4 regions of the Arthrobacter sp. BC5 genome follow, and region 1 is predicted to be linked to each of the others. Evidence: riboswitches for the same ligand, from Rfam matches in the RefSeq annotation. Region 1 holds a riboswitch; each other region holds the start of a gene.

Region 1 (7,131 bases):
CGAGGTGCTCGCGGCCGCGGTCTCGGCGCTCATCGGCACCCAGTTCGGCATCCTCGTCCTCGTCTCCGGGCTCATCCAGGGACTCGGGGCCGAGCTGGTCTTCCTGCTGTTCCTCTACCGGAAGTGGAACCTGCCCGTGGCACTGCTGGCGGGCCTCGCAGCGGGGCTCGCCCTCGCGATCAGCGAGAACATCATGTACAACGCGCTGTGGACCATCGAGTTCAAGGTCCTCTACACCGTGTTCGCTGCCATCTCCGGCGTCGTCATCGCCGGACTGCTGTCCTGGCTCGCCATGCGTGGTCTCGCGAAGACGGGCGTGCTGTCCTCCTTCGCCGCGGGCCGCACGGCGGACGTGTGACACCAGCCGACGCGCCATCTTCCGGAGCGGTGCACGTCCGCGCCCGGGGATGGGGCTGGCGCCATGCCGGCAGGAAGGCGTTCGCCGCGCGCGGGCTGGACCTCGACATCCGGCCCGGGGAGCGGGTCCTGCTCCTCGGGGCGTCCGGCGCGGGCAAATCGACCGTGCTGCACGGACTGGCCGGTGTGCTCGGCACCAACGACGAGGGCGAGCAGGAGGGTGAACTCCTGCTCGACGGCGCCCCGCCCGCCGCGGCGCGGGGGCGTGCGGGGCTCGTCCTGCAGGATCCGGAGACGCAGGTCGTGCTGGCGCGCGTGGGTGACGAGGTGGCCTTCGCCGCCGAGAACCTCGCCGTGCCGCGGGAGGAGATCTGGCGGCGCGTGGGACGGGCGCTCGACGACGTCGGCCTGGACCTCCCGCTCGACCACCCGACCACCGCGTTGTCCGGAGGGCAGAAACAGCGCCTCGCGCTCGCCTCCGTGCTCGCCATGGAACCCGGCTTGCTCCTGCTCGACGAACCCACCGCGAACCTCGACCCCGACGGCGTGCTGGAGGTGCGCGACGCCGTCGCCCGGGTCCTCGAGCGTACGGGGTCGACGCTCGTGGTCGTGGAGCACCGTGTGGCGGTGTGGGCCGATGTCGTCGATCGCGTGATCGTGCTCGATGCCGAGGGCGGCGTCCTCGCGGACGGTGCCCCGGCAACCGTGCTCGGCCGGGAGGAGACGCGAAGCCGGCTCGCTGCGGCGGGCGTATGGGTCCCGGGGCTGCGGCCCCCCGTGGGCGGGCGAATGCCCGGCGGCGGTGCGGAGGTGCTCCTCTCGGCGCACGGCCTGGCCGTGGCAAGGACGAAGCACGGGCCGGCCGCCGTGGAGGGCCTCGGGCTCGAGGTGCGCGCTGCGGAGGCCCTGAGCATCACCGGGCCGAACGGTGCGGGGAAGTCGACGGCGGCGCTCACGCTCGGCGGCCTCCTCCGCCCGCGCGCAGGGACCCTCGAGGCGTCCGCCCGGCTCGCCGGGGACGCCGGAAGGAACCCGTTCCGCTGGCGTTCCTCCCAGCTCGTGCAGCGCGTCGGAACGGTCTTCCAGGAGCCCGAGCACCAGTTCCTCACGGCGAGCGTCGCGGAGGAACTCGAGTTCGGTCCGAGGAGGGTCAGCGGGAGCGTGGACCCGCGCCGCATCGCCGAGCTGGCCGAGCGGCTCCGGCTCACCCATCTGCTCAAGGCCAATCCGTTCACGCTGTCCGGCGGGGAGAAGCGCCGCCTGTCGGTCGCGACGATGCTCGCCACGGCCCCGCGCATCCTCATCCTGGACGAGCCCACCTTCGGCCAGGACGCCGGGACCTGGGCCGAACTGGTCACCCTGCTGCGCGAACTGATCGACGACGGCGTGGCCGTCCTCTCCGTGACGCACGACGCGGACTTCATCGCCGCGCTCGGCGGAGCATCGCTTCACATCATCGGTGGAGCGGGACGGCTGGTGTCCCGATGAGCAGCGACCACCTGACCCCGGTCCTGACCGGGAGGACGCTCGTGCGGGCCAATCCGGTGTCCAAGCTGTTCGCCGCCACCGTCATCACGTTCGCCCTGATGGCGAGCATCGACTGGGTCAGTGCCGCGGTGGTGCTCACCTCGGAGCTGGCCCTCATGCCGCTGCTGGGCATCAGTGTGGTGGGCCTCGCGCGGCGTATCTGGCCCCTGCTGATCGCCGCCGTGGTCGGCGCCTACGGGACCGCCCTGCTGGCGGAGAAGAGCGGCGGGGTCCTGCTCGACGTCGGGCCGTTCCTCTTCACCGAGGGATCGGTGGCCGCGGGGATCGCCGTCGGGCTGAGGGGCCTGGCGCTCGCGCTGCCGGGCATCTTCATCCTCCTCACCACCGACCCCACGGACCTGGCCGATGCCCTCGCGCAGAAACTGCACCTGCCGCACCGCTTCGTGCTCGGCGGCCTGGCATCGCTGAGGCTCGTCGGCCTGCTGGTGGAGCAGTGGGAGACGCTCGGGCTCGCGCGCCACGCCCGGGGCATCGGATCGGACGGGTCCGTCGTCGCCCGCACCCGGAACCTGCTGGGGCAGTCCTTCGGGCTCATCGTGCAGGCCATCCGGCGCGCCACACGGCTCGCGACCGCGATGGAGGCGCGCGGGTTCGGCGGGGGAACGCGCACGTGGGCGCGGACGAGCACCTTCTCCCCGCTCGACGCCGGCGTCGCCGTCGTCGGGCTCCTGATCGCTGCAAGCGCAGTGACGGCGGCCGTCCTGGCCGGGACCTGGAATTTCATCCTGTCCTGACCGGGGCGACCGCCGTGACAGCGCTGGTGCAGCGGGTTGCTACAGCACGTCCGCGAGGAAGGACCTCAGGCGCGGCGTCTGCGCGTCGTCGAAGATCGCGGCCGGAGGACCGGATTCCACGACCACGCCGCCGTCCATGAACGTCACGGTGTCGGAGACGTTGCGGGAGAAGCCCATCTCGTGGGTGACGACGACCATCGTCATGCCCGCCGAGGCCAGATCGGCCATGAGGGCGAGGACGCCCTTGACGAGTTCCGGGTCCAGGGCGGACGTGGCCTCGTCGAAGAACATGACCTCGGGGTCCATCGCCAGCGCCCGGGCGATCGCGACGCGCTGCTGCTGGCCGCCCGAGAGGTTGCCGGGCCGCACGTCGGCCTTGTGCTTCAGCCCCACCAGGTCCAGCTGCGCCAGCGCCTTCTCCCGGGCCTCGTCCGCGGACATCTTCCGGAGCTTCCGCAGCGCCAGGGAGACGTTGTCCACCACGGTCTTGTGGGGGAAGAGGTTGAACTGCTGGAACACCATGCCGATGCGGCGGCGCAGCTCGTCCGGGTTGTCCTTCAGCACGGACCGGCCGTCGAGCAGGATGTCCCCCCTGTCCGGTTCGATCAGCCGGTTGAGGACACGCAGGAGCGTGGACTTGCCGGACCCGGACGGGCCGATGACCGACGCCGTCGTGCCCTGCTCCACGTGCAGGTCGATGCCGCGCAGCACGTGATTGGTCCCGAAGGACAGGTGGAGGTCCCTGCCGGTCAGGGTTCCCGAATCGATGGTCTTCACGCCTTGGCTCCTTCGCCGATCTTCGCGGCCAGTTCGTCCGGTTCCGGCTTCTCCCGCTTGCCCGTCCGCAACCTGTTGTCGATGTAGTTGACCAGGTGGGTCAGCGGGATCGTGAGGCACAGGTACAGCACGGCGGAGGCGATGAGCGGCGAGAGGTTGCCCGTGTTGCTGGCCGCATCGTTCCCGATCCGGAACAGTTCACGTTCGCTGGTGAGCAGCCCGAGGAAGTAGATGAGCGAGGATTCCTTGATCAGCGCGATGAACTGGTTCACCAGGGCGGGCAGCACGCGCCGCACGCCCTGGGGGACCACCACGAGCTGCATCGACGAGCGGTAGCTGAAGCCCAGGGCGCGCGAGGCCTCCAGCTGTCCCTTCTCCACGCTCTGGATGCCGGAGCGGAAGATCTCGCCGATGTAGGCCGCCGCCATGAGCGACAGCGCGAGGATCCCCATGGGGAACGGGCTCGTGCTGCCGGTGGCCTCGCGGTAGATCGGGCTGAGTCCGATGCCGATGAGCAGGATGATCACGACGGCGGGCACCCCACGGAAGATGTCCGTGTAGATGCGCGCCGCCCAGCGGAGCAGCCGGTTGCGGGAGATCCCCATGATCGCGAGGACCATGCCGAGGACCGTCCCGATGATTCCGGACGCGATCGCGAGGATCAGGGTGTTCCGCAGGCCGACCGCGAGGAGCTCCGGCAGGACGGCGGCCATCGCCTCCCAGTCGAAGAAGGTCTGCGCGAGCTGTTCAAGGGCATTCATGGAGGGTCGGCTACTTTACTTCCACGGCTTTGCTGCCGGGCTTCCAGTCGGTGGGCATCTCGCGGTCCGGGTACCACTCCTTGGTGAGCTCGGACCACGTGCCGTCCTCGACCACGGCGTCGAGGCCCGCGTTCAGGGCGTCGATCAGGGGCTGGTTCTCGCTGTTCACGGCGTAGGCGGTGAAGTTCTCCGTGTTGATGATGGTCTCGGCGATCGCGGTGTCGTCGCCCTCCTTAACCTGGCCGGTGGCCTGCTGGGACGGCGCCACCCACGCGTCCACCTGGCCGTTCTTCACGTTGGCGTACACCGTGTTGTAGTCGGCGAAGCGCACGGGCTCGAGGCCCAGGGTGTTGGTGACGTAGTCGTCCTGCACGGTGCCCTGCACCACGCCGATGCGGGTGCTCTCGGACAGCGAGTCGAAGCCCGTGACCGTGGAGCCGTTCTTGGCGACGACGGCCATGTAGCCGAAGTCGTAGCCGTTGGTGAAGCCGACGTTCCCGCGGCGGGCCTCGGTGGTGGAGATCGAGGAGGACCCGACGTCGAACTGCTTGTTCTGCACCTGCGCCAGCAGCGCCGAGAAGTCGGTGGAGGCGAACTCGACCTCGAGGCCGAGCTCGTCGCCGATGGCGCGCAGCAACTCGTTGTCGTAGCCCGTGAAGACGCCGTTCTCGATGAAGATGTTCGGAGGGGCGTCCGAGAGGGTGCCGACACGCAGCGTGCCCTCCGTGATGAGACCGAGCTTCGAGGTGTCGATCTCGTCGATCGGCGTGCTGTCCTCGGTGGTGTACTGGTCCAGCGACTGCTGGTCGCTGCCGGCCAGGGCGTCGGTGGTCTCGGTGGGCTCGCTGCTGGAGCTGCCGCAGGAGACGGTCAGGGCGAGGAGGGGTACGGCGAATGCCGCGAGGACCTTACGGGAGATGGTCATGATGTCCTTCGATACCGGCCCGGATTCCGGGCGCACAGGTGAGGGGTTTTCGGAGGTGCCGGTCGACGGCACGGAAGGAGGCTGCTGGCTGCTGGGTGACACGCTCGCTGTTCTGGGCTGCGCGTTGTGATGTGGCTACCCAGCAATCCCGGGACACCGCACGACGCCGTACTTGCCAACCGGGGGACTGGTCCCGGCGGCCGAATCTTCACCTGGAGCACCCCACTACGGGAGAGGGTTGCTGTCCAGCCGGCCAGGGCCGAGGGCTGGAACTCTTGATTTCAGGAAAAACGCTAGGGCAGGGTGAAGCACCCGGTCAAAACGGCAACGGGTGAAAATCGGCGTTTGACGCCGTAGAGGGCCTTTATGCGGCCATTTTGTGGCGGAGATTACACGAATCGGTCCACGAGCTCGGTGAGTTCGGCGGTGAGCGCGGCCGACGTGCGCAGGTCCTGGCCGTCGAGCGAGAGGACGGGTGCGAGGAGCCGGATGCTCGAGATCAGCCAGACGGCGTCGGCGTCGAGCAGGTGGTGCGGTTCGAGCGGACCGTAGCCGAGCTCCCACCCCTGCTCCTTCGCCGCTGCGAAGAGAGCGCTCTGGGACGTGCCCGCCAGGATGCCGCTCTCCAGTTGCGGTGTGAGGAGCGTCTTCTGCCCGTCGCGATCGTAGGCGAGGAGCACGGTGGACGTCGGTCCTTCCAGGACCTTGCCGTCGGAGGATGTGAAGATGACGTCGTCCGCGCCGTGCGCCTTCGCATGGCGGATGGCCGCCATGTTGACGGCGTAGGAGAGGGTCTTGGCGCCCATCAGCAGCCAGGGCGCGCGTTGTCCAACGGTGCTGTCGTACCCACGCTCGAGGAACAGGACCTTCAGGCCGGCGTCGCGCTGTGCGAGGGTCGACGCCGGAACGGGCGCCACCTGGACCCAGGCCGTCGCATGTCCCGCGCCCTCCACTCCACGCGTGGCGATCAGCTTCACGACGGCGTTGCCGTGGTCCGGCTCGGCCGCCGCGAACTCCCGCAGCCCGGTGCGGATGGCGCGGCTCCAGGCCTCCGCCCCGGGCACCACCAGATCGAGGGCAGCGGCCGACGACGCGAGCCGTGCGAGGTGCGCCTGCTCCTTCCGGGGAGCTCCGCCGACGGCCAGCAGCGATTCGAAGATGCCGTCCCCGCGCGTGGCACCGAGGTCGGTGGCCATCAGTTGCGGCTGCGAGGCGTCGACGACCTTGCCGTCGTCGTGGGCCGGGTCGAGGAACACGAGAACAGTCATGGCACCAGCGTATCCGTTGCCATTCTTCTCGGGCCGGGCGGTCGGAGGCTGCAGGTCCGGCCCGACGGGTGGAGGACCTGCGGCGCGTGATCATCGGCGTGCTGCCGGGGTATCGCGCCCCCGACAGCACGCCGGGCCTATGGGATCCCGGCGGCGGTTGCCCCGCCGGCCCCGTGCTGATGAAGGGCCGGCCGCTCCGCCTGAGCCGTCAGGTGAGCCTGGCCTTCCGGGAGAAGAGCTTCTGCAGCAGGATGAAGGCGAGGAGCAGGGCGCCGATCACGATCCGCGTCCACCAGGAGCTCAAGGTGCCCTCGTAGGAGATGAACGTCTGGACGATGCCGAGGATGAGCACCCCGGCAAGGGAGCCGAGGACGTAGCCGTATCCGCCGGTGAGCAGCGTACCGCCCACCACCACCGCGGCGATGGCGTCCAGTTCCAGGCCGGTCGCCGCCAGGCTGTAGCCGGAGAGGCTGTAGAACGAGAAGAGGATACCCGCGATCGCCGAGCACAGGCCGCTGATCCCGTAGACGAGGACCTTCGTCCTCGGGACGGCCAGTCCCATCAGCAGGGCTGAGGACTCCCCACCGCCGATGGCGTACACGGTCCGGCCGAACCGGGTCTGGTGCAGGACGTAGAAGGCGAGCGCGATGACGACCAGCGCAATCACGACGCCGGGTGAGATGAAGAGCGTGTCGGCCAGCGGAATCCTCGCCTGGGCCATCGCCGTGAAGAAGGGATCGGTCACGGTGATCGAATCGACG
Region 2 (7,131 bases), 1.3 Mb from region 1:
AGGAGGACCAGTCCACCGCTGGTGCCGGTCGTGATGACAGCCAGCGTCCGTGACCGGCGTCCCGGGGGCACAGCACGGGTCACGATGTCGGAGTAGGGCGCCCAGACCCAGCCTCCCGCGCTGCCGGCCAGGACGACGCCGACCGCGAGGAGCCATGGGGACTGCGCAAGTGTCACGAGCACCGCTCCCAGGACACCGCATGCTCCACCCACAGTTGTCGGAGCGCGCGAACCGCGGCGAGCAGCCAGCGGCCCGGCGAGCAGCAGACCGGCCAGGTAGCCTGCGAACGTCGCACTGGCGATGAGGCCGAGCACCAGTTCGGAGAGCCCCAGGTCCTGCCGGATGCCGGGCAGCGTCAGACCGTAGGCGTAGCGGGCCATCCCGAAGGCGACCCCGACCACCGCCGCTCCGGCCAGGCCTATCCGGCCGCCCGCCGAGAGCTTCATGGAAAACCACCTCGTCCTGCCTCGTTCGTCCGAGCGACTGCCCGCCTCACCCGCCCCGCGTCCCGACGCGCTCGGCCCGGGCGCACACAGGGCACCGGCGTGCGGCGGCGGGCGCGCGGAGAACCGCTCATACCCTCCGCCCTAGCCTACGGGCCACCCCGACAGCCCCTCCAGGCCCAGGGATGACACCGGACGCCCCCGGCGAACGACGACTATGCTCGCGCCATGGAGCAGCAACTGCACTTCATCACCGTCGCCACCCTGGACCCGGACCTCGGCCGGTCCTTCTACCACGGGCTGGGCTGGCCCCCGGTACGGCGGCAGTGGCTCCCTACCTGTGCAGCGCGGCGTCGGCTTCCCCCTGTGCCCAGCCGGTGAAGGTCACCGTCAGGCCCGCTCGTGTGGGTGAGCAGCAATAGGGACCCGCCGAGACCTCCAGGTCGGGTTCGAGAGGCACGACGCGGACGAGGCGGAATGCCTCCCCCGACCTGCGAGCGCGGATCGTGACGGCGTCGCCGCTCCTGCTCATGCGTACCGTCACCTCATGCCCACCCCACTCGGGCACCGGGGCGACCGACCAGTCGGACACGGGATCCGTCACCACGGCACCCACCTGGGAGACGCCGTCGGACACCTCCACTCCGGCCTTGATCCAGTGCTCCGCACTGCCGTGCAGATAGACGCCGGCCTGATCGAACTGCTCCCGGTAGTCGAGCAGGAACGAGACCTCGAGAGCGGTGTCCTGAGGGAAGGGTGCCAGCAGGGCGTGAGCGCTGGCATGGACGAAGCCGTACGACGTCCTCCGCCAGGCGTCGCTCCCCTCCACGGCCGTCACGAGCAGGCGACCGCCGTCCACCGCGGCGTCTGCCGGCGGGTTGAGCCACGAGCCGGTGGTCCAGGGCGAAGCCGCACGGGGAGAGATCATCGAATGCCTTTCTGGGCTGGATGCGTGGACCCCCATCCGCGATCCGGACTGTGGCGGCCCGATGGGGAGAATTCGCAATACCCGGTCATATTACTTCTTATTGGCGCGACTGCCGGATTGCCTGCCTATAGTGAATTCAGCTTCAAGAGATGCGGCCGCCAAGCTCCGACTAGGCCGTGCACCAACCCCATGTTCCTGGGTGGTTCGGATGACGAAGCGGCCTCCGCCTTGGCACTTCGTGCTGGTCCGGCGCGGGCAAGAGCACTCCGAAAGGCACTCCCCGTGAGCTGTAGCACCCTCCCCCTCCCCTAGCAGAGCCTGCGCGTCCAGCGCATCCTGTTGTTCTCTGTCCCCTTTTCCGGTGAATTCTGCTGTGCGCGGCGCCGGACCCCTTCCAAGGAATTCTCCATGAATGCATCCGTAATTCGTCCTGCCCGAAATCACCGCCGATTCCGCGACCTCACCGCGTTATCGGCCGTCGCCCTGGTGTCCCTTGTCAGCGGCTGCGCCGGTCCGGCCGCTTCCTCCTCGGTGACCGGTGACGAGCCGGTGGACGGCGGCATCCTGAACGTGTCGATCTCGGCCGAACCCGGCTGCCTCGACGGCCACGGGATCTCGGCCACGCAGCAGCAGTTCCTCGGCCGGCTGATCTACGACAACATCGTGACGCTCGACGAGAACGGGGAGATCGCTCCCTACCTCGCCGACTCCTGGGACATCTCGGAGGACGGCAAGACCTACACGTTCCACCTCAAGGAGGGAGTGACCTTCAGCGACGGCTCGCCCTGGAACGCCGAGGTGCTGGGCCAGAACCTGGAGCACATGCGGGATCCGGCCACGAAGTCCCCCCTCGCGGCTGCGTACATCGCCCCGTACGTGGACGGCGCCGTCATCGACGAGTACACCTTCGAAGCCCACCTCGCCTATCCCTACACTCCGTTCCTCTACACCCTGGCGCAGTCGTGGCTCGGCATGAACTCGGGCAAGGCGATCACCGAAGCCCCCGAGACGCTCTGCCAGGAGCCGATCGGCACGGGGCCGTTCACGGTCGCGGACTACAAGCCCGGCCAGAGCATCAGCTACACCAAGCGCGCCGGCTACGACTGGGCGCCTGAGTGGCTCGAGGGCGACGGCGAGGCCCACCTCGACGGCGTGGAGGTCACCCTCGTCAGCGAGCCGGTGATCCGGCACCAGTCGCTCGTCTCGGGCCAGTACGACCTCACCGAGAACCTCGCACCGCAGAACGCGGCCGCCGTCCAGGCCGATCCGAACTTCACCTACGAGAACCTGCCGCGTACGGGCAGCCCGTATGTCCTGAGCTTCAATCTCAACCGCGCGCCCTTCGACGATCTGGCGGTCCGCCAGGCATTCGCCGCGTCCGTCGACACGGAGGCCGTCACCGACAGCCTCGGCTTCGACACCTACACCCCGATCGACAGCTTCCTGTCGAAGGAGAGCAAGTACTACGACCCGTCGACCGAAGGAACGCTCACCCACGATCCCGAGCGGGCGAACAAGCTGCTGGACGACGCCGGCTGGTCCACGCGTGACAGCGAGGGGTTCCGCACCAAGGACGGTCAGCGGCTCGTGGTCGAGGTGCCGGCGGTGGAGAGCTCGACCCCGAGCCCCCTGCTGGTCCAGCTGCAGGGCGAAGCCCGGAAGGCGGGCTTCGACCTCCAGATCATCCAGCTCCCACAGGCGCAGCTCTCCGAGCGGCGCTACGCCGGCGACTACGACGCGCTGGCGGGCGTATGGCACACGAACACGACCGACGTCCTCTTCATCCGATACCACTCCTCGGAGATCACCGGAGAGCGCATCGGGCAGAACTCGTCCTACGTCAACGACCCGGCCCTCGACGAACTGCTCCTCACGGCCCGTGAAGCCGGCGACGGCCCCGAGGCGGCCGAGGCGTACTCCAAGGCCCAGCACCGCCTCCTCGAGATCGTTCCGGGCGTCCCCCTCTACGAGAACCCGAGCCAGTTCGCCTACGCCAACGCCGTCCAGGACGTCGCGGTGGACACCTCCCACCCCGTGCCCGTGCTGACCTACGCCTGGAAGGCGGAGTAGGTGGCGGTCCTCCGGCGCATCGTCACACGCCTGGCCGTCGGGATCGGAGTCCTCTGGGGCGCTGCCACGCTGACCTTCCTCGCGGTCTACCTGATCCCGGGTGACACCGCCCTCCTGATCCTCGGCGGTCCCGACGCGCGGCCCACCGCCGAGACCCTGGCGCAGGTCCGCGTCGACTACCTGCTCGACCAGCCGTTCATCGTCCAGTACGGCAGCTATCTCGGGAACCTGCTGCAGGGGGACCTGGGGCAGTCCTACCGCCTGCGCCTCCCGGTGACGGACGCCATCGGCCAGCAGATCGGTGCGACGGCGGCGCTCGCAGGCGCCGCCGTCGGAATCGCCCTGCCCCTGACCCTCGCGGTCGCCGTCCTCTCTGCGCAGCGGGCGAACTGGATCCGGTCGACCGTCTCCGGTATCGAGGTGGTGTTCGCGGCGACGCCGACCTTCATCATCGGCTTCGCCCTGCTGATCGTCTTCTCCTTCACCCTCCGATGGTTCCCCATCGGCGGCAACCAGGGCACGGCGGCCCTGGTCCTCCCGGCACTCACGCTCGCCCTCGCGATCTTCGGGACCCTGTCCCAGGTCCTGCGGAACGAACTCGAGGACGTGCTGGAGCAGCCGTTCGTCCTCACGGCACGGTCCCGCGGCATGCGGGACCTCCCGGTACGGATCCGCCATGCGCTGCGGCACGCCGCCATCCCCGTCATGACCATGTCGGGCTTCGTCGTCGCGGCGCTCCTCGGCGGGTCGGTCGTCGTCGAGACGCTCTTCAGCCGACAGGGCATCGGCTCGCTCACGCTGGCCTCGGTCTACAACAAGGACCTGCCCGTCATCATCGGGATCGTGCTCCTCTCGGCCGCGGTCTACGTGGTCGTCAACCTGGTGATCGACCTCCTCTACACGCTCATCGATCCGAAAGTGGTGACAGCATGAGCCTCGCCTCCCGCACCTCCCCACCCGCCGTCGCGACCCTCGCCACCGCCCTGGGCGGCCCCCCGGTGGCACCGGCGGTCACGACCGGCCGGACGCCCCGGGCGCGACGCCGGCCCCGCATCCGCCCGGGCATCCTGCTGGCCTCCGCCTTCCTCCTGTGGCTGTCAGCGGCGGTCCTGGTCCCCGGCCTTCTCGCCCCGGGCGATCCCAACGCGGTGAACCCGGCCAGGAGCTTCGAGGCGCCGAGTGCCGCGGCCTGGTTCGGCACGGACGATTCCGGCGCCGACAACTACACGCGCATCGTCCACGGTGCCGCCACCTCCCTGTACATCGGCATCGGCGCGACGGCGATCGGGGTCGTCGGCGGCACGGCGATCGGCCTCCTCGCCGGCCTCAACGGACGCCTGGTCGAGGCCTCCGTGATGAGATTCCTCGACGTCACGCTCGCCATCCCGGAGATCCTGCTCGCACTGGTGGTCATCGGCATCATCGGTGGAGGCACCGAGAACGCCATCCTCGCCATCGGCGCCGGGAGCATCGCCTACTACGCCCGCATCACGAGGGCGCAGACGCACCTCGTCAGGCGGTCCGGCTACGTCGAGGCCGCGCGCACGCTGGGGCTGCCCGCCTGGCGGGTCCTCCTCATACACATCGTGCCGAACGTCGTCAAGCCCGTGCTGGTCCTGGCCACGATCGGCGTCGGATCGGCCATCGGCGCCGGCGCCTCCCTGAGCTTCCTGGGACTCGGTACCCCTCCCCCGGCACCCGAATGGGGAGCGATGCTCTCGGCCGGCCGCAACTTCATCTCGAACGCGGCCTGGATGATCACCTTCCCCGCGGCGTTCCTCGTCGCCACCGTCCTGTCCATCACCGTCATCGGCCGCGAGCTCAGGCGCCGCGCCGAGGGGAGGATCGCATGAGCTCCGCGCCCGCCGTCACCCACCAGCCCGCCGCGCCGTCGCCGGCGGCCACGCCCGTCGTCGAACTCGAAGGCCTCACGGTCGAATTCGGCCGCGGCAGCCACCGGCGGGAGGTCGTCCGGGACGTGACCCTGTCCATCCGGCCGGGCGAGTGCCTGGCTCTCGTCGGCGAGTCGGGATCCGGCAAGTCCGTGACCGCCAGGACCCTGGTGGGACTGACGGGACCCGGCGCCCACGTCCGGTCGCGAGCCCGACGCTTCAACGGCCAGGACGCGGCGGGCTGGGGTGAACGGCAGTGGACCCGCGTCCGGGGCACCGAGGCCGGATTCATCCTCCAGGACGCGCTCTCATCGCTGGATTCACTGCGGACCGTCGGGAACGAGGTGGGTGAGGTGCTCCGACTGCACACCGAGTTGGACCGCGCTGCACGCCGCGAGCGCGTCGTCGACCTCCTCGCCTCGGTCGGCGTCCCGGACCCGGAGGTGCGCGCGAGCCAGTACCCGCACCAGTTGTCCGGCGGCCTCCGCCAACGGGCACTCATCGCGTCCGCGATCGCGGCGAACCCGGGGTTCCTCATCGCTGACGAGCCGACGACGGCGCTGGATGCCACCATCGCGGCGCAGGTCCTCCGCCTGCTCGGCGGCCTCAAGGACGCGAGGACGGGGATGCTCGTGGTCAGCCACGACCTCGCCGTCGTCGCGGACCTGGCCGACCGCGTCGCGGTGATGCGGAACGGCGTCATCGTCGAGGAGGGCAGCGTCCAGGCGATCCTGCAGGACCCCCGGCACCCCTACACGCAGGGGCTGCTGGCCGCCGTCCCGTCGAGGGCGTCCCGCGGATCCCGCCTGACGGGCGGCCCGGCCGCAGGTCGCGCGGGTTCGACGGCATCAGGCCACGTCTCGGGCCCGGCACCCGGAGCGACCACCGGTGCAGCCGGCGGTGAGCGTCCGGCAGCACTCCTGACGGTCGAGGGGATCACCAAGAGCTACCCCACACCGGACGGCACCCGACGCACGGCCGTCGACGGCGTCTCCTTCGCACTCCACACGGGCACCACCCTGGGGATCGTCGGCGAATCCGGATCGGGAAAGAGCACCGTGGCCCGCATCGCCCTCGGCGTCGAATCGGCGGACGCCGGTTCCGTCCGTGTGCGCGGTCGCTCCTGGGACGAGCACCGAACAGCGCGGGACCTGTCGGCCCGACGCTCGGTGCAGATGATCTATCAGGACCCGCTGCACTCGTTCGACCCCCGGAAGACGGTGCGCCAGGTCATCGGACAGGCCGTCGCCGCCGCCGGCACCCCGCGGGCGGCGCGGGCGGGTCGGGTCCTCGAACTGCTGGATCTCGTGGGCCTGCCGGCGGACAAGGCGCGGAGCCGTCCGCTCGACCTCTCCGGAGGCCAGCGACAGCGTGTCGCCATCGCGCGGGCACTCGCCGCGGATCCGGAGGTCATCATCTGCGATGAACCCGTGTCCGCACTGGACGTCTCCGTGCAGGCCCGCATCCTGGACCTCCTCACGGACCTGCAGCAGCGCTTCGGACTCGGCTACCTCTTCATCTCCCACGACCTCGGCGTCATCCAGCATGTCAGCCGCGACGTGCTCGTCCTGAAGGACGGCGCGGTCCTCGACCACGGTCCGGTGGACGACGTCTTCGACGATCCCCGCCACGAGTACACGCGGCAACTCATCAGCGCCATCCCCCAACTCCCCGCCTTCCGGAAGGACCAGGTGCACCCATGACCCGCCAGATCGCCTTCAACCTCTTCGAGATGAACTGCGTGGGACACATCTCCCACGGTCTCTGGGTCCACCCGGAGAACAACCGGCACCGCTTC
Region 3 (7,131 bases), 1.4 Mb from region 1:
CCCGGCCGGCGGATGGACGTAGAGCCACTTGGCCAGGATGGAGTGGGCGGCGATAAAGAGGACCAGCACCACCGACCGCACCACGATCGAGGCGCGGTGCCGGTTCGGGTCGACCCCGATCAAGGAGGCGGTGAAAAGATCGCCGGCAGCGAGGATGTGGGTGTGCACCAACGCGTGCACCAGCACCGAGGCGTGCATCAGCTCATAGAGGCCCGTGGTGTAGAGCAACCACAACCCTCCTGCGTTGAGGATCCCGGCGGTCACAGGGTGAGTCAGGACGCGCACGACCGGGCCGGACAGGACCCGCGACAGGACCCGTGCCCGCTCCGCGGGCAGCGCGCGCAGCGCGAGGGTGACCGGAGCGGCCAGCACCAGCAGCGCCGGACCGATCATCCCCACGAGCAGGTGTGCGCCCATGTGGGCGGTGAAACTGGTGTGCGCGGCGTCGGCAATCGGACCGGTCAACCCGGCCCCGACACACCCCAGTCCCACATACCAGAACAGCGTGCGGCGTCCCGGCCACCGGCTGCGGCCCCGGGCCGCCCACAGCCCAGAGCTGTACCCGAGGGCGGCGATCACCAGAGTGAGGGCGGCGACGGCCTCGAACAGCATCCACCCGGATACGGCAGTGTCGTGATGCATTACGGGCCCTCCTGGCCCGCGGACTGATGAGGAACGTGGGTGCGCCACAACACGAACAGGCCAATCAGCAGGAGTATGACCGCCGAGCCCAGCCAGGCGATGTCATAGGGCAATAACTCCACGCCGTAACGGATCTGGTGGATGCGCAGCACCTTGTGATCGACGACGCCGTCGAAGAGCTGGAAGAACCCGATCCCGGTGATCACCCCCCCGCTCCATCGCTTCCATGCCACCTCGCTCCGGCGCCGGACATCAGCCAGCAGGAACAAACCCCAGATGGTGATGAACCACCCGAACGCATGGAAGAAACCGTCAGCAGTCAGCGCCACCTCGGTGGTGGACAGGTCATAGAAGTGGTGCCACTGCAAACCCAGATGGAAGACAAACAGGTCAATGATCGACGCCGCGATTCCGCAGCCGAAGAGGAACCCGGACAGCACCGTGCGCCTGGCCATGCTGATCTCCGCAGACTGCTCACGATCGGCTCCCGCTCCGTGGCCTGCGCCCGTTTCAGCAGTGGACATTGCGGAATCCCCTCGACGCACCAACGTGATCGTCCCTCCGATTCGATGACATGGCCCAGCTGCAGGACCCCCTTCGCATACTCCAGTGTCACGGATGACCTGAAAGGCCAGCCGGGCCTGCAGAATTCCAGGCACCCCTACCGCGCTGATACCCCCGGGGGTATAATGCGAAGCGTGTACGAATCACCACCAAAGGAGCCATCATGTGTCGTGCTGTGACCTGCAAGACGTGCGGGAAGACGACGTGGGCGGGTTGCGGGCAGCACGTCGACCAGGTACTCCGCGGAGTACCCCAGGCGCAACGATGCGCAGGACACGCAGCTCCACCGGCAGCACCAAGTTTCCTGCAGCGAATCTTCAAACGGCGCTAGTCCGCAACGGAGCCGCTTTCGGCCCATCAGGTCGCGCTCGGACCCCGATCAGGTCCGGTCCTGCCTATCACCCCCGCCGGCGTCACCACACAGGCCGACATCCTGCCCGGCCACAGGGTCACCCCCGCCCGCCCTTGGCCCGCTACGCGCCCCTCCACTACTGGATCCACGCACCCGCTCGGCACCGGCAGCACTCGCCTTGCAACATACCCCCTGGGGTATTACGATGGAGTCCAGAGGATACCCCATGGGGTATCAGGAGTAGTTCCTACGGGCGTCAGATTCCCGAATTGATGAAGGAGAGCACTAGATGCTGATCGAGCGTATTTACGACGAAGACCTCGCCCAGGCCAGTTACCTGATCGGTTGCCAGGCCAAGGGTGAAGCGGTCGTGGTCGATGGGCGCCGTGACATTGCGGTCTACCAGGACCTCGCGGCGAAGAACAACATGAAGATCGTGGCCGTCACCGAGACCCACATCCACGCCGACTACCTCTCGGGCACACGAGAACTCGCCGCGGCGACCGGGGCGGAGATCTACGTCTCCGGTGAAGGCGGACCGGACTGGCAGTACGAGTTCGAGGGCACCCGGCTCCATGACGGGGACACCATCACCCTGGGCAACATCACCCTGCGCGCCCTTCACACTCCCGGACACACCCCGGAGCACCTGTCCTTCCTCGTCACCGACGGGGCGTTCAGCGACAAGCCCGGCTACCTGCTCTCGGGTGACTTCGTGTTCTCCGGCGATCTCGGCCGCCCCGACCTCCTTGATGAGGCCGCCGGCGGCGTCGACACGCGCTTCGAGGGTGCGAAGCAGCTGTTCAAGAGCCTGCAGGAGAAGTTCCTGACCCTGCCCGACCACGTCCAGGTCCACCCCGCCCACGGTGCCGGCAGCGCCTGCGGCAAGGCCCTCGGTGCGATCCCGTCCACCACCGTCGGGTATGAGCGTCTCTACTCCTGGTGGGGCCCGTACCTGGCCGCGAACGACGAGCAGGGTTTCATCAACGAACTCCTCGACGGGCAGCCCGACGCCCACGCCTACTTCGGACGCATGAAGCGCGAGAACCGGCAGGGACCGGCCGTCATGGGTGAGCGTGTACCGCTGACCGAGCTGGACAAGGACCAGGTCGCTGCTGGTATCGCCGCGGACACGGTGACGTTCATCGACACCCGCTCCGCGAACGAGGTCCACGCCGGGACGGTGACTCGCTCCCTGAACATTCCGGCAAGTGCCGCGATCGCGACCTACGGGGCGTGGGTCGTGAACCCCGAGACGGACAAGAACCCGCTCGTCCTGCTGGCCGCCAGTCAGGACCACGCGCAGGAGATCTGGGACCACCTCGTCCGCGTCGGCATCGACAATGTCGCCGGGTACGTCACCAGCATCGACGGGCTGCCCACCACCACGCCCGCCCTCGTGCAGCCCGAAGACCTCGCAGAGGTCGACGCCGCGATGATCCTCGACGTCCGCAACCGCACCGAGCACAGCGCCGGCCACGTCCCCGGGGCTCACCAGCTCAACGGCGGGCGGGTCATGTGGCACCTCGACGAAGTCCCCACCGAAGGGACGATCGTCACCTACTGCCAGAGCGGCTTGCGGAACTCCGTCGCTGCCAGTGCCCTCCGCCGGGCGGGCTACGACGTCGTCGAACTCGACGGCAGTTACCTCGGCTGGAACACCTGGCAGCAAACACAGGCACAGGAAACCGCGCTCACCAACTGACCAGCAGCCCACCGCTTCTGATAGCGGTAGCTGTCTCCTCTGAAGCAGACGCTTCAAATCCAACGGGACGACACATCATCGATGTGCCGTCCCGTTGGTGTTTCCCCTACTTGTCCTCAGCCTTGTCCGCGGCCTTATCCCCTGCCTCGTCCTTTGCCTTGCTCTGTGCGGGCGGCTAGATCGATGTCGAGGAGCGGGCGAAGAGCCGCTCCGTTGCGATCTGCGCGCCGCGCCCCAGGGACTCGAGTTTGGCGGCGGCGATCTGCGGGTGGATCCTTCCGCCCAGCCCGCAGTCGGTGGAGGCCACGACATTCTCCCGACCTACGAGTGCGGCGAAGCGCTCGATGCGCTGGGCGACCAGTTCAGGGTGCTCGACGACGTTGGTCGCGTGGGAGACGACGCCGGGAACCAGCACCTTCCCGGCGGGAAGGTCGACGTCCTGCCAGAGGGTCCATTCGTGTTCGTGGCGGGCGTTGGCTGCCTCGAAGGAGTACGAACCGGCGTTGATGCCCAGTACAAGGTCCACGATGTGGCGAAACTCGATGTCCGTGGTGTGCGGGCCGTGCCAGGATCCCCAGCAGACGTGGAACCGGACCTGTTCCTCGGGTAGTCCCCGCAGCGCATAGTTCAGCGCCTCGACCCGGATCCGGGTGAACTTCTGGTAGTCCTCGATGGAGGGTTCGGGGTTGATCTGGTCCCAGTTCTCCGCGATGGACGGATCGTCGATCTGCACGATCAGGCCTGCTTCGACGATGGCCTTGTACTCCTCGCGCAGGACATCGGCCCAGGCGTAGATGAACTCCTCCTCCGTGGCGTAGTAGTCGTTGCCGATCCTGCTCGCGGACCCGGGTGAGAGGGCCGTGATGAATCCTGTCGGAATGCCCGCAGCGCCCAACCCCGCTTTGAGGTTCGTGATGTCGCTGGCCAGTGCAGCACGCCCGGTGTACGAGATCGGCCCGGTTGCGGACGGAAAGGCCGTGGCGTTCTTGCCGATCTGGATGCCGCTCTCGGGATCCTGGTAGGCCGCCGCGAAGCGGGTCCAGTCACGCCGGTCGGCGAACGAGGTCAGCCGGATGGCGCCGGGCTCGCTACGGACGGGCTCGGCGAGGATCGGATTGAAGTCCGTCAGTTCCAGGCCGGCGGTGCGCTGGAAGCTGTAGGTCCACCAGGCTCCGTAATCGACCGGGTTGGACATCGCCTTGCCGTACTCGCCATCGCCCGGGATCGTGATCCCGAACTCCTTCTGGCGTTGGACGAGGTCCACCACGGCAGTCGTGAGCAGTCCTTCGAATTCGGGTGTCCGTTCCAGGGTGAACCCGTCCTCGGCAAAGGTGCGGGCGGCGTTGGCGGCGATCAGTTCCGGTGTGCGCGGCAGCGAGCCGGCGTGGCTGGTGGAGATGCGATCGAGTGTCATGATGCTTTCCTTTCCATCGGTCCTGCCATTAGCACCTTTCCGGACAAGGAATCCGGGGGAAGCTGCAGCGTCATGGAGGCAGGTCTCTCAGCTGCTCTGGATGGTGTGGCTTAGGGCTCTAAATCCACCGGTGACGCAGGCACGTCCCCTCCACAGCCAAAAGGCTGAGCACCAATCGGAGGGGCTGTGCACCATCATGGACGACTCGACCCTCCTGCTCAAAAATGCTGCCCGTAACAAGCCGGGATTTGATGGCCGGCCTCGAAACGCAGTGATCTGCACCTGGCAACCGCGAACAGGGACGAGGCCTACCGGGGTACTGCCGCCGACAATTGATTCCCCCGCGGTGCGCCCGACGAGGCTCGTTCACGTGTCGTTGACCACCTTGTCTCGCTCATAGGATCGAAGCCTGAGCCGACCCGTTTGGAGAGATTTACATGAGTGATCAACGCTTTCCGCGGAAGCTCTTCAGCGTTGGCGAAGACCCAGACCCCCGCTTCACCCTGGCCAATGAGCGAACGTTCCTTGCATGGATCCGCACGGCCCTGGCCCTGATCGCCGGAGGGGTAGCTCTCGAGGTGTTCGGGCTCGGCCTTCACCCCGGGTTCCGTCTGACGGCCTCGTTCCTGCTGCTCACTGCCGGGGTTCTAGCCCCAGTTCAAGCATGGTTTGGCTGGCTGGGTACCGAGCAGGCGCTGCGCCAAAAACGCTCCCTCCCCAGCTCGATCGCGGGACTCATCATTACCGTCCTGATTTGCGCTGCCGGAGTGTGCGTCATCATCGGGACTGTGTTGGCGTGAGCCCGAACTCGGAGGAAGGTTCTGATCTCCTCGATGCTGGTCTGCCCGCGGAGCGAACGGCACTGGCGTGGAGGCGAACAGCACTGTCGGTTGCACTGAGTTCACTGGTGGCCTTCCGGTTGCTGCCGGAACTACTCGGCAATCCGCTCTGGGCGGGTATGGGTCTGATAGGGGTCATCGGAGCGGGACTGATGTGGACTACATCCCAGCGACGTTATCGGGCTTTCCGCCGTGATCAGTTTCAGACGCCGCACATGCCGTTCGGGGCATGGCCATTGCTTGTTCTCGCCGCTTGCGTCGCACTGCTGGGCGTTGGCGCAGTCGCTCTCGCCATTAGTCTCGCCCCTGCCTAGGCACAGAACGCTCGATCCAACGATCAGGGAATGACTGCTCAGCTGGAAGGCATTTTCGGCGAGCAGGGATCGGAATTGTGAACCCGGTCGAGAGCCGACAAACTGCACCCACTCCAGTCCGTGGCCAGCCCAAGCGTCTTGTGGTCCTAGTTCGAGTGGACAGGATCAGACACCTCTCACCCCTCCCCGTCGGGGAAGTGAGGTCGGGCGCCGGTAGGGTCGATCCATGCCTTTGGATCTGCCGCGCCGCTCCCACGTGTTCGTGGACGAGTCCAAGGCAGGCACCTACTACATCGCGGCCGCGGTCATCTCGCCGGCGGACGTTACCGCAACGCGTTCCGCGATCAGGAGCCTGCGGTACAAGGGCAGCTCCTCGGTGCACTTCAACAGTGAGAGGGACGCAACCAGGCGGGCGTTCCTCAAAGGCGCGGCCCGAACCGGGGTGAAGACCGTCGTGTACATCGTTGATGGCCAGCCCGACAAGGTCGCCCGACCCGCCTGCCTGGGAGCCCTGATCCAGGACCTGTGTGACGTCGAAGCAGAACGCCTCGTGCTCGAGCAGGACGACTCCCTCGCAGCAGCCGACCGGCGGATCATCCACGCCGAACTGAAAACCCGCGGCAACACCACACTGGAATACAGGCATATGCGCCGCACCGAAGAACCCCTGCTGTGGGTCGCAGACGCCGTCGCGTGGTGCTTCCAGAAAGGTGGACCCTGGAGAGCTGAGGCGGAACCGCTCATCGGCCAGGTGCGCAGGCTTTAAATGCGCGAGCCTGGCTCGTCATACCATCCGGAAGACTGCCAGGCTAACTTCGCGGGGCTACTGCCCGTTGCAACGCCCACTGTACCGGGAGTTCCACAACAGGAACAAGCAGTCCTCTAACAGCAGAACCCTACAACTTATGGCTCAACCACAGGTGGACGGCTTTGAGCTCCACCCTTCGGGCTCCACCCGACCACAGGTGGATGACCCATCCGCACTAGTACACCGGGGCACCAGGTTCTCTCCCCCGCCCGCGAAGGAGCATTGGGGGCAATACGCCCTGTGAAAAGCTGGCCAGGGCTCGCTTCACCACCGATCGAGCAGAGAAGCACACACCGTGCTGGAGCCGCACCAGTGACCTTCACAGCAGCGACATGCTCCTAGCCATCGTGTGTGGATCTGTGAGGATGGCTCTCGCCTGCGCCGTCCCGCTTTCCTTTTAGCGCCCGACACCGGCAGCCGCGCCTGACCTTCGGGCCCCTCAAACTTCTCAGGTGAACGAAGATCCGCCGCCCCCAAAGCGACCGTCCTGTGC
Region 4 (7,131 bases), 510 kb from region 1:
CTGGTTCAACGCCCTCCGCCGGGAGGGCGTGCGCCGGGCGGCCCTCGTCATCGGCGCGCAGGGTTCGGCGGAGATGGTGTCGGACGCGGAATTCGGGGAGGGACCCACCGCCGCCGCCGGTGAACCGGGCGGCTACCTCTACGAGCCCGACGGCGCCGTCATCCGCGCCGAACTCGTGGCAGACCTCGCCGTGCAGCTCGGCGGGCACCTGGTGGACCCGATGATCGCGTACATCTGCGCGCCGTCGTTCACGGACACGCCGTTCGCCCGGGCATACCGGGTGCTCGAGGTGCGCCCCTACAACGTCAAGGCGCTCAAGGCCTGGGTCCGCTCCGAGGGAATCGGCGTCCTCGACATCAAGAAGCGCGGCACCTCCGTGACGCCGGAAGAGGTCAGGAAGCAGCTGCTGACCGGTTCGGGCAAGGGACGGAGGAAGGCAACACTCGTGCTGACGCGCATCGGGGACGAGCGCGTGGCGATCGTCGTCGAACCCGTCACGCTGCCGTAGCGGGAGCCACACTTCCCGCCGGGCCGCAACCCGACCGTCATCGCCCCGCGGCGGTGTCCGCGTTCCTAGACTCGGGAGAGGCAGGCATCAGGACGAGCGAAGGGCAGAGCACATGGCGGACGGCACCACGGAATCGGCAGGATCGACGGACATGCGGCACGGGGTGCTGTTCGACGTGGACGGCACGCTCGTCGATTCCAACTACCAGCACACCATCGCGTGGTGGCAGTCCTTTCGCCGGTTCGGGCACGACGTCCCCATGGCGGAGATCCACCGGGCCATCGGGATGGGCGGGGACAAGCTCGTGGCACACCTCCTCGGCGAGGACCGTGACGCCGAGCAGGACGCCGAGCTCGATTCGACGCACGGCGCGATCTTCTCGGGCTACTGGCCCGGCCTGCGTTCCTTCGAGGGCGCCGGCGAGCTCGTGCGCCGCTGCGCCGACGACGGCCTGACGGTGGTCCTCGCCTCCTCCGCCTCCCAGCAGGAACTCGCAGTGCTCCGCGGTATCATCGACGCCGACGAAGCGATCAGCGCGGCGACCAGCTCCTCCGACGCCGGGAACAGCAAGCCCTCCCCCGACATCCTCGGGGCGGCGCTCGACGCCGGCGGCCTCGAGGCGGCGAACGCCGTGTTCGTCGGCGACTCGGTCTGGGATGTTCTCGCCGCGTCCGAACTGAGGATCCCGACCATCGGCCTGGCCTCGGGGGGCACGAGCGAGGCGGAGTTGCGCGACGCCGGGGCCGTCGAGGTCTACAAGGACATCCGCGCACTGCTCGACGCGTTCGACGACGGCGCTCTCCACCGGCTCGCCACGTCCTCCTCCGGGTCCTGAGCCGGGTCCTGAGCCGGGTCCTGAGCCGGGTCGCCGTACCGCCCGGTGGGGCGTGCACGCCTGCCCGCTTGCGCACCCTCCGACCGGGCCGTCGCGGCGCTAGTCCTCGCTGCTGAGGAGACGCCGTCGGGCGCTCAGCAGCTCGATCTCCGGCCTCGCCGCGACGAATCGCTCCACGCGGTCCAGCACATCCACCACGTGCTGCCGATCGCCTCCGACCAGCCCCGCGCCGACGACGGCCCGGCGGTGCAGGTCCTGGTGCCCCACTTCGGCGACGGACAACTCGAACGTCCGGCGGAGGTCCGATACCAGCGGGCGCACCACGGACCGCTTGCCCTTCAGCGAGTGCACGTCTCCGAGCAGGATGTCGAACTCGACGAACCCGATCCACATGGCAGTCCTCCTTGTCGAACGCCGTCTTGTCGAACTCCGTCCGGGCTAGGCCGAATCCCGCCAGACGACGGCGGTCTCGAGCACCTGCACCGGGCTCGGCAGTCCCCTGATCTGCGCCAGGACGAGCTCGGCCGCCGTACTACCCAGGAGGTCCGCGGGCTGCCTGACCGTGGAGAGCTGCGGCCGTGTCCGGAGGGCCCAGCTGCTGTCGTCGAAGCCGACGATCCCGACGTCGTCGGGCACCTTGCGGCCGGATTCCTGCAGCGCGGTCATGGCTCCGGCCGCGACGGCGTCCGACGCGGCGAAGACGCCGTCGATCTCGGGGCAGCGGTGCAGCAGTTCCTGCATGCCCTCGAGCCCGGCAGCATAGGTGTACAGCGGGTACTCGACCACCAATGAGGCGTCGAAGCGCTCGCCCAGCGCTTCGCGGAAGCCGGTGAAGCGGTCGTGCCCCGAATCGCGGTCCATCGCGCTGGCGATCATGCCGATCCGCCGTCGTCCGGTCTCCACGAGACGCTGGGTGATGGCACGTGCGGCAGCGGCGTTGTCGATGGCGACGTAGGGCAGGTCCGGCGTCCCCGGCGGGTGTCCCACGAAGGCTGCGGGGACGCCGATGTCCCGCACGGCGGAAGCGATCGGGTCGGAGGCCCGTGCGGAGACGATCACCGCTCCGTCCACGAGCCCGCCGCGGAGGTAGTCGGCCACCCGTCGGCTGTCGCGGTCCGAGTCGATGATGAGGGAGACGAGCTGGTAGTCGGCCTTCGAGAGGACCGCATTGGCGCCGAGGAGGATGGACCCGATGTTCGGGTCCTCGAACAGCAGCGAGTGGGGTTCGTGGATGATCAGGGCGATGGCCCGGGACTCCTGGGTGACCAGGTTCCGGGCGGCCGAATTGCGCACGTAGCCGACACGGGCGATGGCTTCCTCGACGGCGGTCTTCGCCTCGTCGGACACGTACCTCTCACCGTTGACGACCCGCGATACCGTGCCGCGCGAGAGGCCGGCGGCCGTCGCCACGTCATTGATGGTCGCCCGGCGGTTCCGGGTGCGGATCGAGGGCATATCTGTACTGTAGCGGAGCCTCCCCGCGCCGGCCGGGCGGAAAAAGCGTAGGGTGGGGGGTAGTTGTCTAGAAGAAGGCGGCTGTCTTCGGTTCTTCTCTTCGTTACCCTGGCTCGTCCGCCGGGTACCCAAAAGCAGAGCACCATCCCCGAGAGGGAGCGTGCACCATGAACAACCAGGAAGCCCTTCTTCCACAGCCCCGGCCGGCCGGATTCCCGTCCCGCCCGCACGACCTACCCGAGCACACTCCCGCGGCGTCCTGACGCCTCCGCCCTCCCCTGCCATCCCCGCAGGCTGACGCGGATCAAGCGCAGCGTGCACTGCCTGCCGATCGCGCCGAGCCGGACATCCCCCTGCCGGCCGGTCCTTCGACGGCACCGCTCCCGACACCGCTCCCGACACTGCAAAGGAACACACACCATGACGCAGCACCTCGAGAATTTCCTCCACGACTGCACCACCGTCACCGGCGACGGCTCGTATGCAACCCTCGACGAGGTGGGAGGCCTGTACGTGTACTGGTGCTCCCTCCGGGCTGAAGACGCCCTGGACACCGATGTCCTGCTCGAGGCCCTCCAGTCCCGCGGAGTGGAACCGGTACAGCACGACGGCGTAGATTACGTCGAAGGGCTCGTCCTGACGGGCCCGACCATGGCCGAGTTCATCCTGTCCTGCGACTTCGCCGGAGCCTGGGGCCGCCCCGAGTTGGATCCCGTGGCGGTCAGGGACGTCGCTTCGGTGTCGTGATACCCCGAGGAGGTGCCGTGGGCAGGAAACCCACAGGATCCCGCAGCACCCCCGCGCTCGCCGCCCTCTCGGCAGCCGGAATCCCGTTCACCGCCCGGCCCTACCAGCACCAGGACGGCGTCTCGAGCTATGGGCTGGAGGCCGCCGCCGCGCTGGGAGTGGCACCCGCGCGGGTCTTCAAGACGCTCATGACCAGCGTCGACGGTTCGCTCGTGGCCGCCGTCGTCCCGGTCAGCGGAACCCTGGACCTGAAGGCCCTGGCGGCCGCGCTCGGCGGAAGGAAGGCGACGATGGCCGATCCCGCCGTCGCCCAGCGGAAGACCGGGTACGTCCTGGGCGGCATCTCCCCGATCGGGCAGCGCCGGCCCTCCCCCGTGGTTCTCGACGCGACCGCCCTCGACCACCCCACGGTCTTCGTGTCCGGAGGCCTGCGAGGGCTGGACATCGAGCTGGCGCCCGGTGACCTGATCACCGCCACGAAGGCACTGACGGCTCCTATCGCCGCACCGTAGGGCAGTCGGGGCCAGCGGCTAGGGTGGGCGAGGTGGACATCATCGCCGGGCAGATCCCGCCCCTTGCGGAAGCGCTCGCCCTGTACGAATCGGTCGGGTGGACCGCCTACACCCGCGATCCCGACAGGCTACGGCGCAGCCTTGCCGGATCACACCTCGTTCTTGTCGCGCGGGACGAGGACGGCAGCCTCCTCGGCCTCGCACGCACCGTCTCGGACGGAGAGTCCATCTGCTACGTCCAGGACATCCTCGTGCACCCCGGGGCGCAGCGCCGTGGGGTCGGCCGTGCCCTGATGCACGAGGTCCGTTCGCGCTACGGCCACTGCATGTTCGTGGCACTCAGTACCGACGCGGACGGTTCCGAGGACGGGGCGCGGTCGCACCCGTTCTATCGTTCGCTGGGCTTCCAGGCCCACCCCGACCTCGGACTGGCGGCCTTCGGCTACCGGCCGTGACCTGACCTCCGCGTCGCCCGCTGCCGGGTCCGACAACGGAAGGTCGTTGGGCGTCACCGGGCGTCACTGGGCGTTATCCGCCGTCGCATCCCTGTCCCCGGCCCCCTGGACCACCTAGTGTGGGCACCACAGATCAAGAGTCCCGACGCGAAGCCCTGGCTCGTCGGGCGGCAACCCCCTCCGTGGTGGGGTGCCCCAGGTGAGGATCAGGCCCCGTACGGACCGCTTCGGGGCAAGCACGGCGCGTACCTGCGGGTCCGCGTCCCGTCGATGGGACACCCATGTCGTACATCTGCCTCCTGCTCTCCGGTGCAGCCCTCCTGATCAACGGCCTCACTCTCCTGGGCCGGGTGACGCCACGCGATTCCGGTTTCTTCAACCTCGCCATCGGCACACTGCAACTGGTCGTCGCGCTGCTCATCGCGTCGGCCGGTGGGCCCGGCACCGCCGGTTCGGCCGGCGGGATCGTCCTCTTCGGACTCACCTACCTGTACGTGGGCCTGAGCTCGGTGGCCGGCCTCGGATCCGCCGGCGTCGGCTGGTTCTGCGGGTTCGTCGCCGTGCTGGCCCTCGTCTTCGCCGGCACGTCGGCCGGCAGCGATCCCCTCAGTTCGGTGCTGTGGCTCAGCTGGGCGGTGCTCTGGGCGCTCTTCTTCCTGTTGCTCGCCCGCGGCGCAGCCCGTCTCACCCGGATCACGGGCTGGAGCGCGATCCTCGTGGGGACGGCCAGCACGGTGATCCCGGCGGTCCTCGGCCTGAACGGTGCCTGGCCGAGCGGTGGGTCCTCGGTCATCGCGGCCGCCGCGGCGCTGGGGGTCCTGTTCGTCGCGGCCGCAGCGATCAGTACGCGTCCCGCACCCGCCGTCGTACCCCGCGTCCCGGTCTCCGCCTGATACTCCACCGTTCCGCCCACCTGCGCCCTCCACCTGTCCTCTCCGTCCCCATCCGTCGCCATCCCTCCCGGAAAGGTCCATCATGACCACCCTGACGCACACTCCTCCTACCGCCGACGCGGACTACGAACTCCTGGCCGCCCGCTTCCGTCCCCTCTTCGCGAGGATCGCCGAGGGCGCCTCCCGCCGGGAACGCGACCACGAGCTGCCCCGACCGGAGATCCGGTCACTCATCGAGGCCGGCTTCGGCGCCCTCAGGGTGCCGGTGGCCGACGGCGGCTTCGGAGCATCCCTGCCCCAGCTGTTCCGGCTGCTCACCGAGCTCGCAGCTGCGGACTCCAACATCCCGCAGGCCCTGCGCGCACACTTCGCCTTCGTGGAGGACCGCCTCGTCTCGACCGGACGGCAGCGCGAGACGTGGCTCAAGCGCTTCGTGGACGGCGAGACGGTCGGCAACTCGTGGACGGAGGTGGGCGGTGTGACGATCGGCGACGTCATCACGAAGGTCAGCCCGGACCCGGACAGGAACGACGGCGGCTTCCGCATCACCGGCACCAAGTACTACTCGACCGGCAGCATCTTCGCGGACTGGATCGACACCTTCGCCCAGCGCACCGACAACGGGGTGAAGGTGATCGCCGTGGTCAGCACCCACCAGCCCGGCGTCACGCACGCGGACGACTGGGACGGCTTCGGCCAGCAGACAACCGGCTCAGGGACGTCGACCTTCGACGGGGCAGGGGTGGACGCCGAGAACGTGATCGACTTCGACACGCGGTTCAAGTACCAGACGGCGTTCTACCAGGCGGTGCTGCTCGCCGTGCTCGCCGGCACCATCACGGCCGCGGAACGGGACGTCGCTCAGGAGGTACGGAACCGCACGCGCATCTTCAGCCACGGCAATGCGTCGTCGTTCGCGGCCGACCCGCAGATCCTGCAGGTCATCGGCGAGGTGTCCGCGGCAGCGTACGCGGCCGACGCGACGGTAGAGCGGGCTGCGAGGGCCCTGCAGCATGCGTACGAGGGCGCTTTCCTCGACGACGAGGTCGAGGACGAGCGGCGCAACGACGTCGCCGAGCTCGAGACCGCGAAGGCCCAGGTGATCCTGTCGGCGCTCGCCACCCGGGCGACGTCGGACGTCTTCAACGCGCTCGCGGCGTCCGGGGTCAGTACGGCGAAGAACTTCGACCGTCACTGGCGGAACGCACGTACCGCCGCAAACCACAATCCGTGGGTCTTCAAGGCGAGGATCATCGGTGACCACTCGGTCAACGGTGCGGTGCCCCCGCGGGTCTGGTCCATCGGATCCGCGCCGAAGGCGGCGGCGCCGGGGGCCTCGACCGGGGGCTGACCGCCGGGAACCGGACGGCGCGTGCTCGTAGTCCTGCACGCAGGCGCCCGCCGGCGATCCTGTGCGCCCACCTAGTCGGGGATCCGGACCGCTCCGCCGGAGACCGTCATGCCACCGCTCTCGGGTATGAGCACCGTGATGACCGACGGGCGCCCGACGTCGGCCCCCTGGTGCACGGTGAGGGTGGCCGGCGGCGTGACCTCGCCCCGCGCACGCAGGTAGGCGCCGAGAGACGCCGCGGCCGAGCCCGTGGCGGGATCCTCGCGCACCCCGCCGGGCGGGAAGGGGTTGCGCGCTTCGAAGACATCCCGACCGAGCCGGTGCACGACGGCGATCGTCGCGCCCCACCCCCGCTCGGACATCAGGTGCTTCAGC

Evidence for each region. Region 1 has a riboswitch for S-adenosylmethionine ahead of AC1MFI_RS07235 (ABC transporter substrate-binding protein). Riboswitches for the same ligand answer to the same signal wherever they lie in the genome.
Region 2: linked by a shared signal. The riboswitch ahead of AC1MFI_RS13245 (ABC transporter substrate-binding protein) and the one ahead of AC1MFI_RS07235 (ABC transporter substrate-binding protein) in region 1 are both predicted to bind S-adenosylmethionine.
Region 3: linked by a shared signal. The riboswitch ahead of AC1MFI_RS13975 (cobalamin-independent methionine synthase II family protein) and the one ahead of AC1MFI_RS07235 (ABC transporter substrate-binding protein) in region 1 are both predicted to bind S-adenosylmethionine.
Region 4: linked by a shared signal. The riboswitch ahead of AC1MFI_RS09670 (AmiS/UreI family transporter) and the one ahead of AC1MFI_RS07235 (ABC transporter substrate-binding protein) in region 1 are both predicted to bind S-adenosylmethionine.

Annotation. Positions count from the first base shown of each region.
Region 1 covers NZ_CM155273.1:1,557,679-1,564,809, forward strand. Annotated here, with positions in the region: gene AC1MFI_RS07210 (ECF transporter S component) at 1-358, shown strand, start outside; gene AC1MFI_RS07215 (ABC transporter ATP-binding protein) at 355-1,845, shown strand; gene AC1MFI_RS07220 (energy-coupling factor transporter transmembrane component T family protein) at 1,842-2,639, shown strand; gene AC1MFI_RS07225 (amino acid ABC transporter ATP-binding protein) at 2,679-3,416, opposite strand; gene AC1MFI_RS07230 (amino acid ABC transporter permease) at 3,413-4,177, opposite strand; gene AC1MFI_RS07235 (ABC transporter substrate-binding protein) at 4,188-5,102, opposite strand; gene AC1MFI_RS07240 (hypothetical protein) at 5,101-5,232, shown strand; SAM riboswitch class IV at 5,266-5,383, opposite strand; gene AC1MFI_RS07245 (aminodeoxychorismate lyase) at 5,492-6,370, opposite strand; gene yjfF (galactofuranose ABC transporter, permease protein YjfF) at 6,579-7,131, opposite strand, start outside.
Region 2 covers NZ_CM155273.1:2,828,079-2,835,209, reverse strand. Annotated here, with positions in the region: gene AC1MFI_RS13255 (MFS transporter) at 1-446, opposite strand, end outside; gene AC1MFI_RS13250 (DUF1349 domain-containing protein) at 778-1,371, opposite strand; SAM riboswitch class IV at 1,512-1,639, shown strand; gene AC1MFI_RS13245 (ABC transporter substrate-binding protein) at 1,780-3,441, shown strand; gene AC1MFI_RS13240 (ABC transporter permease) at 3,442-4,374, shown strand; gene AC1MFI_RS13235 (ABC transporter permease) at 4,371-5,294, shown strand; gene AC1MFI_RS13230 (dipeptide ABC transporter ATP-binding protein) at 5,291-7,036, shown strand; gene AC1MFI_RS13225 (LLM class flavin-dependent oxidoreductase) at 7,033-7,131, shown strand, end outside.
Region 3 covers NZ_CM155273.1:2,977,686-2,984,816, reverse strand. Annotated here, with positions in the region: gene AC1MFI_RS13990 (cytochrome c oxidase assembly protein) at 1-642, opposite strand, end outside; gene AC1MFI_RS13985 (DUF2243 domain-containing protein) at 642-1,166, opposite strand; gene AC1MFI_RS13980 (MBL fold metallo-hydrolase) at 1,848-3,263, shown strand; gene AC1MFI_RS13975 (cobalamin-independent methionine synthase II family protein) at 3,439-4,677, opposite strand; SAM riboswitch class I at 4,688-4,784, opposite strand; gene AC1MFI_RS13970 (YidH family protein) at 5,115-5,477, shown strand; gene AC1MFI_RS13965 (DUF202 domain-containing protein) at 5,447-5,830, shown strand; gene AC1MFI_RS13960 (hypothetical protein) at 6,057-6,596, shown strand.
Region 4 covers NZ_CM155273.1:2,071,845-2,078,975, reverse strand. Annotated here, with positions in the region: gene AC1MFI_RS09705 (class I SAM-dependent methyltransferase) at 1-508, shown strand, start outside; gene AC1MFI_RS09700 (HAD family hydrolase) at 621-1,343, shown strand; gene AC1MFI_RS09695 (DUF503 domain-containing protein) at 1,443-1,736, opposite strand; gene AC1MFI_RS09690 (LacI family DNA-binding transcriptional regulator) at 1,782-2,798, opposite strand; gene AC1MFI_RS09685 (hypothetical protein) at 3,219-3,545, shown strand; gene ybaK (Cys-tRNA(Pro) deacylase) at 3,563-4,057, shown strand; gene AC1MFI_RS09675 (GNAT family N-acetyltransferase) at 4,090-4,512, shown strand; SAM riboswitch class IV at 4,644-4,757, shown strand; gene AC1MFI_RS09670 (AmiS/UreI family transporter) at 4,794-5,405, shown strand; gene AC1MFI_RS09665 (acyl-CoA dehydrogenase family protein) at 5,488-6,756, shown strand; gene AC1MFI_RS09660 (PhzF family phenazine biosynthesis protein) at 6,828-7,131, opposite strand, start outside.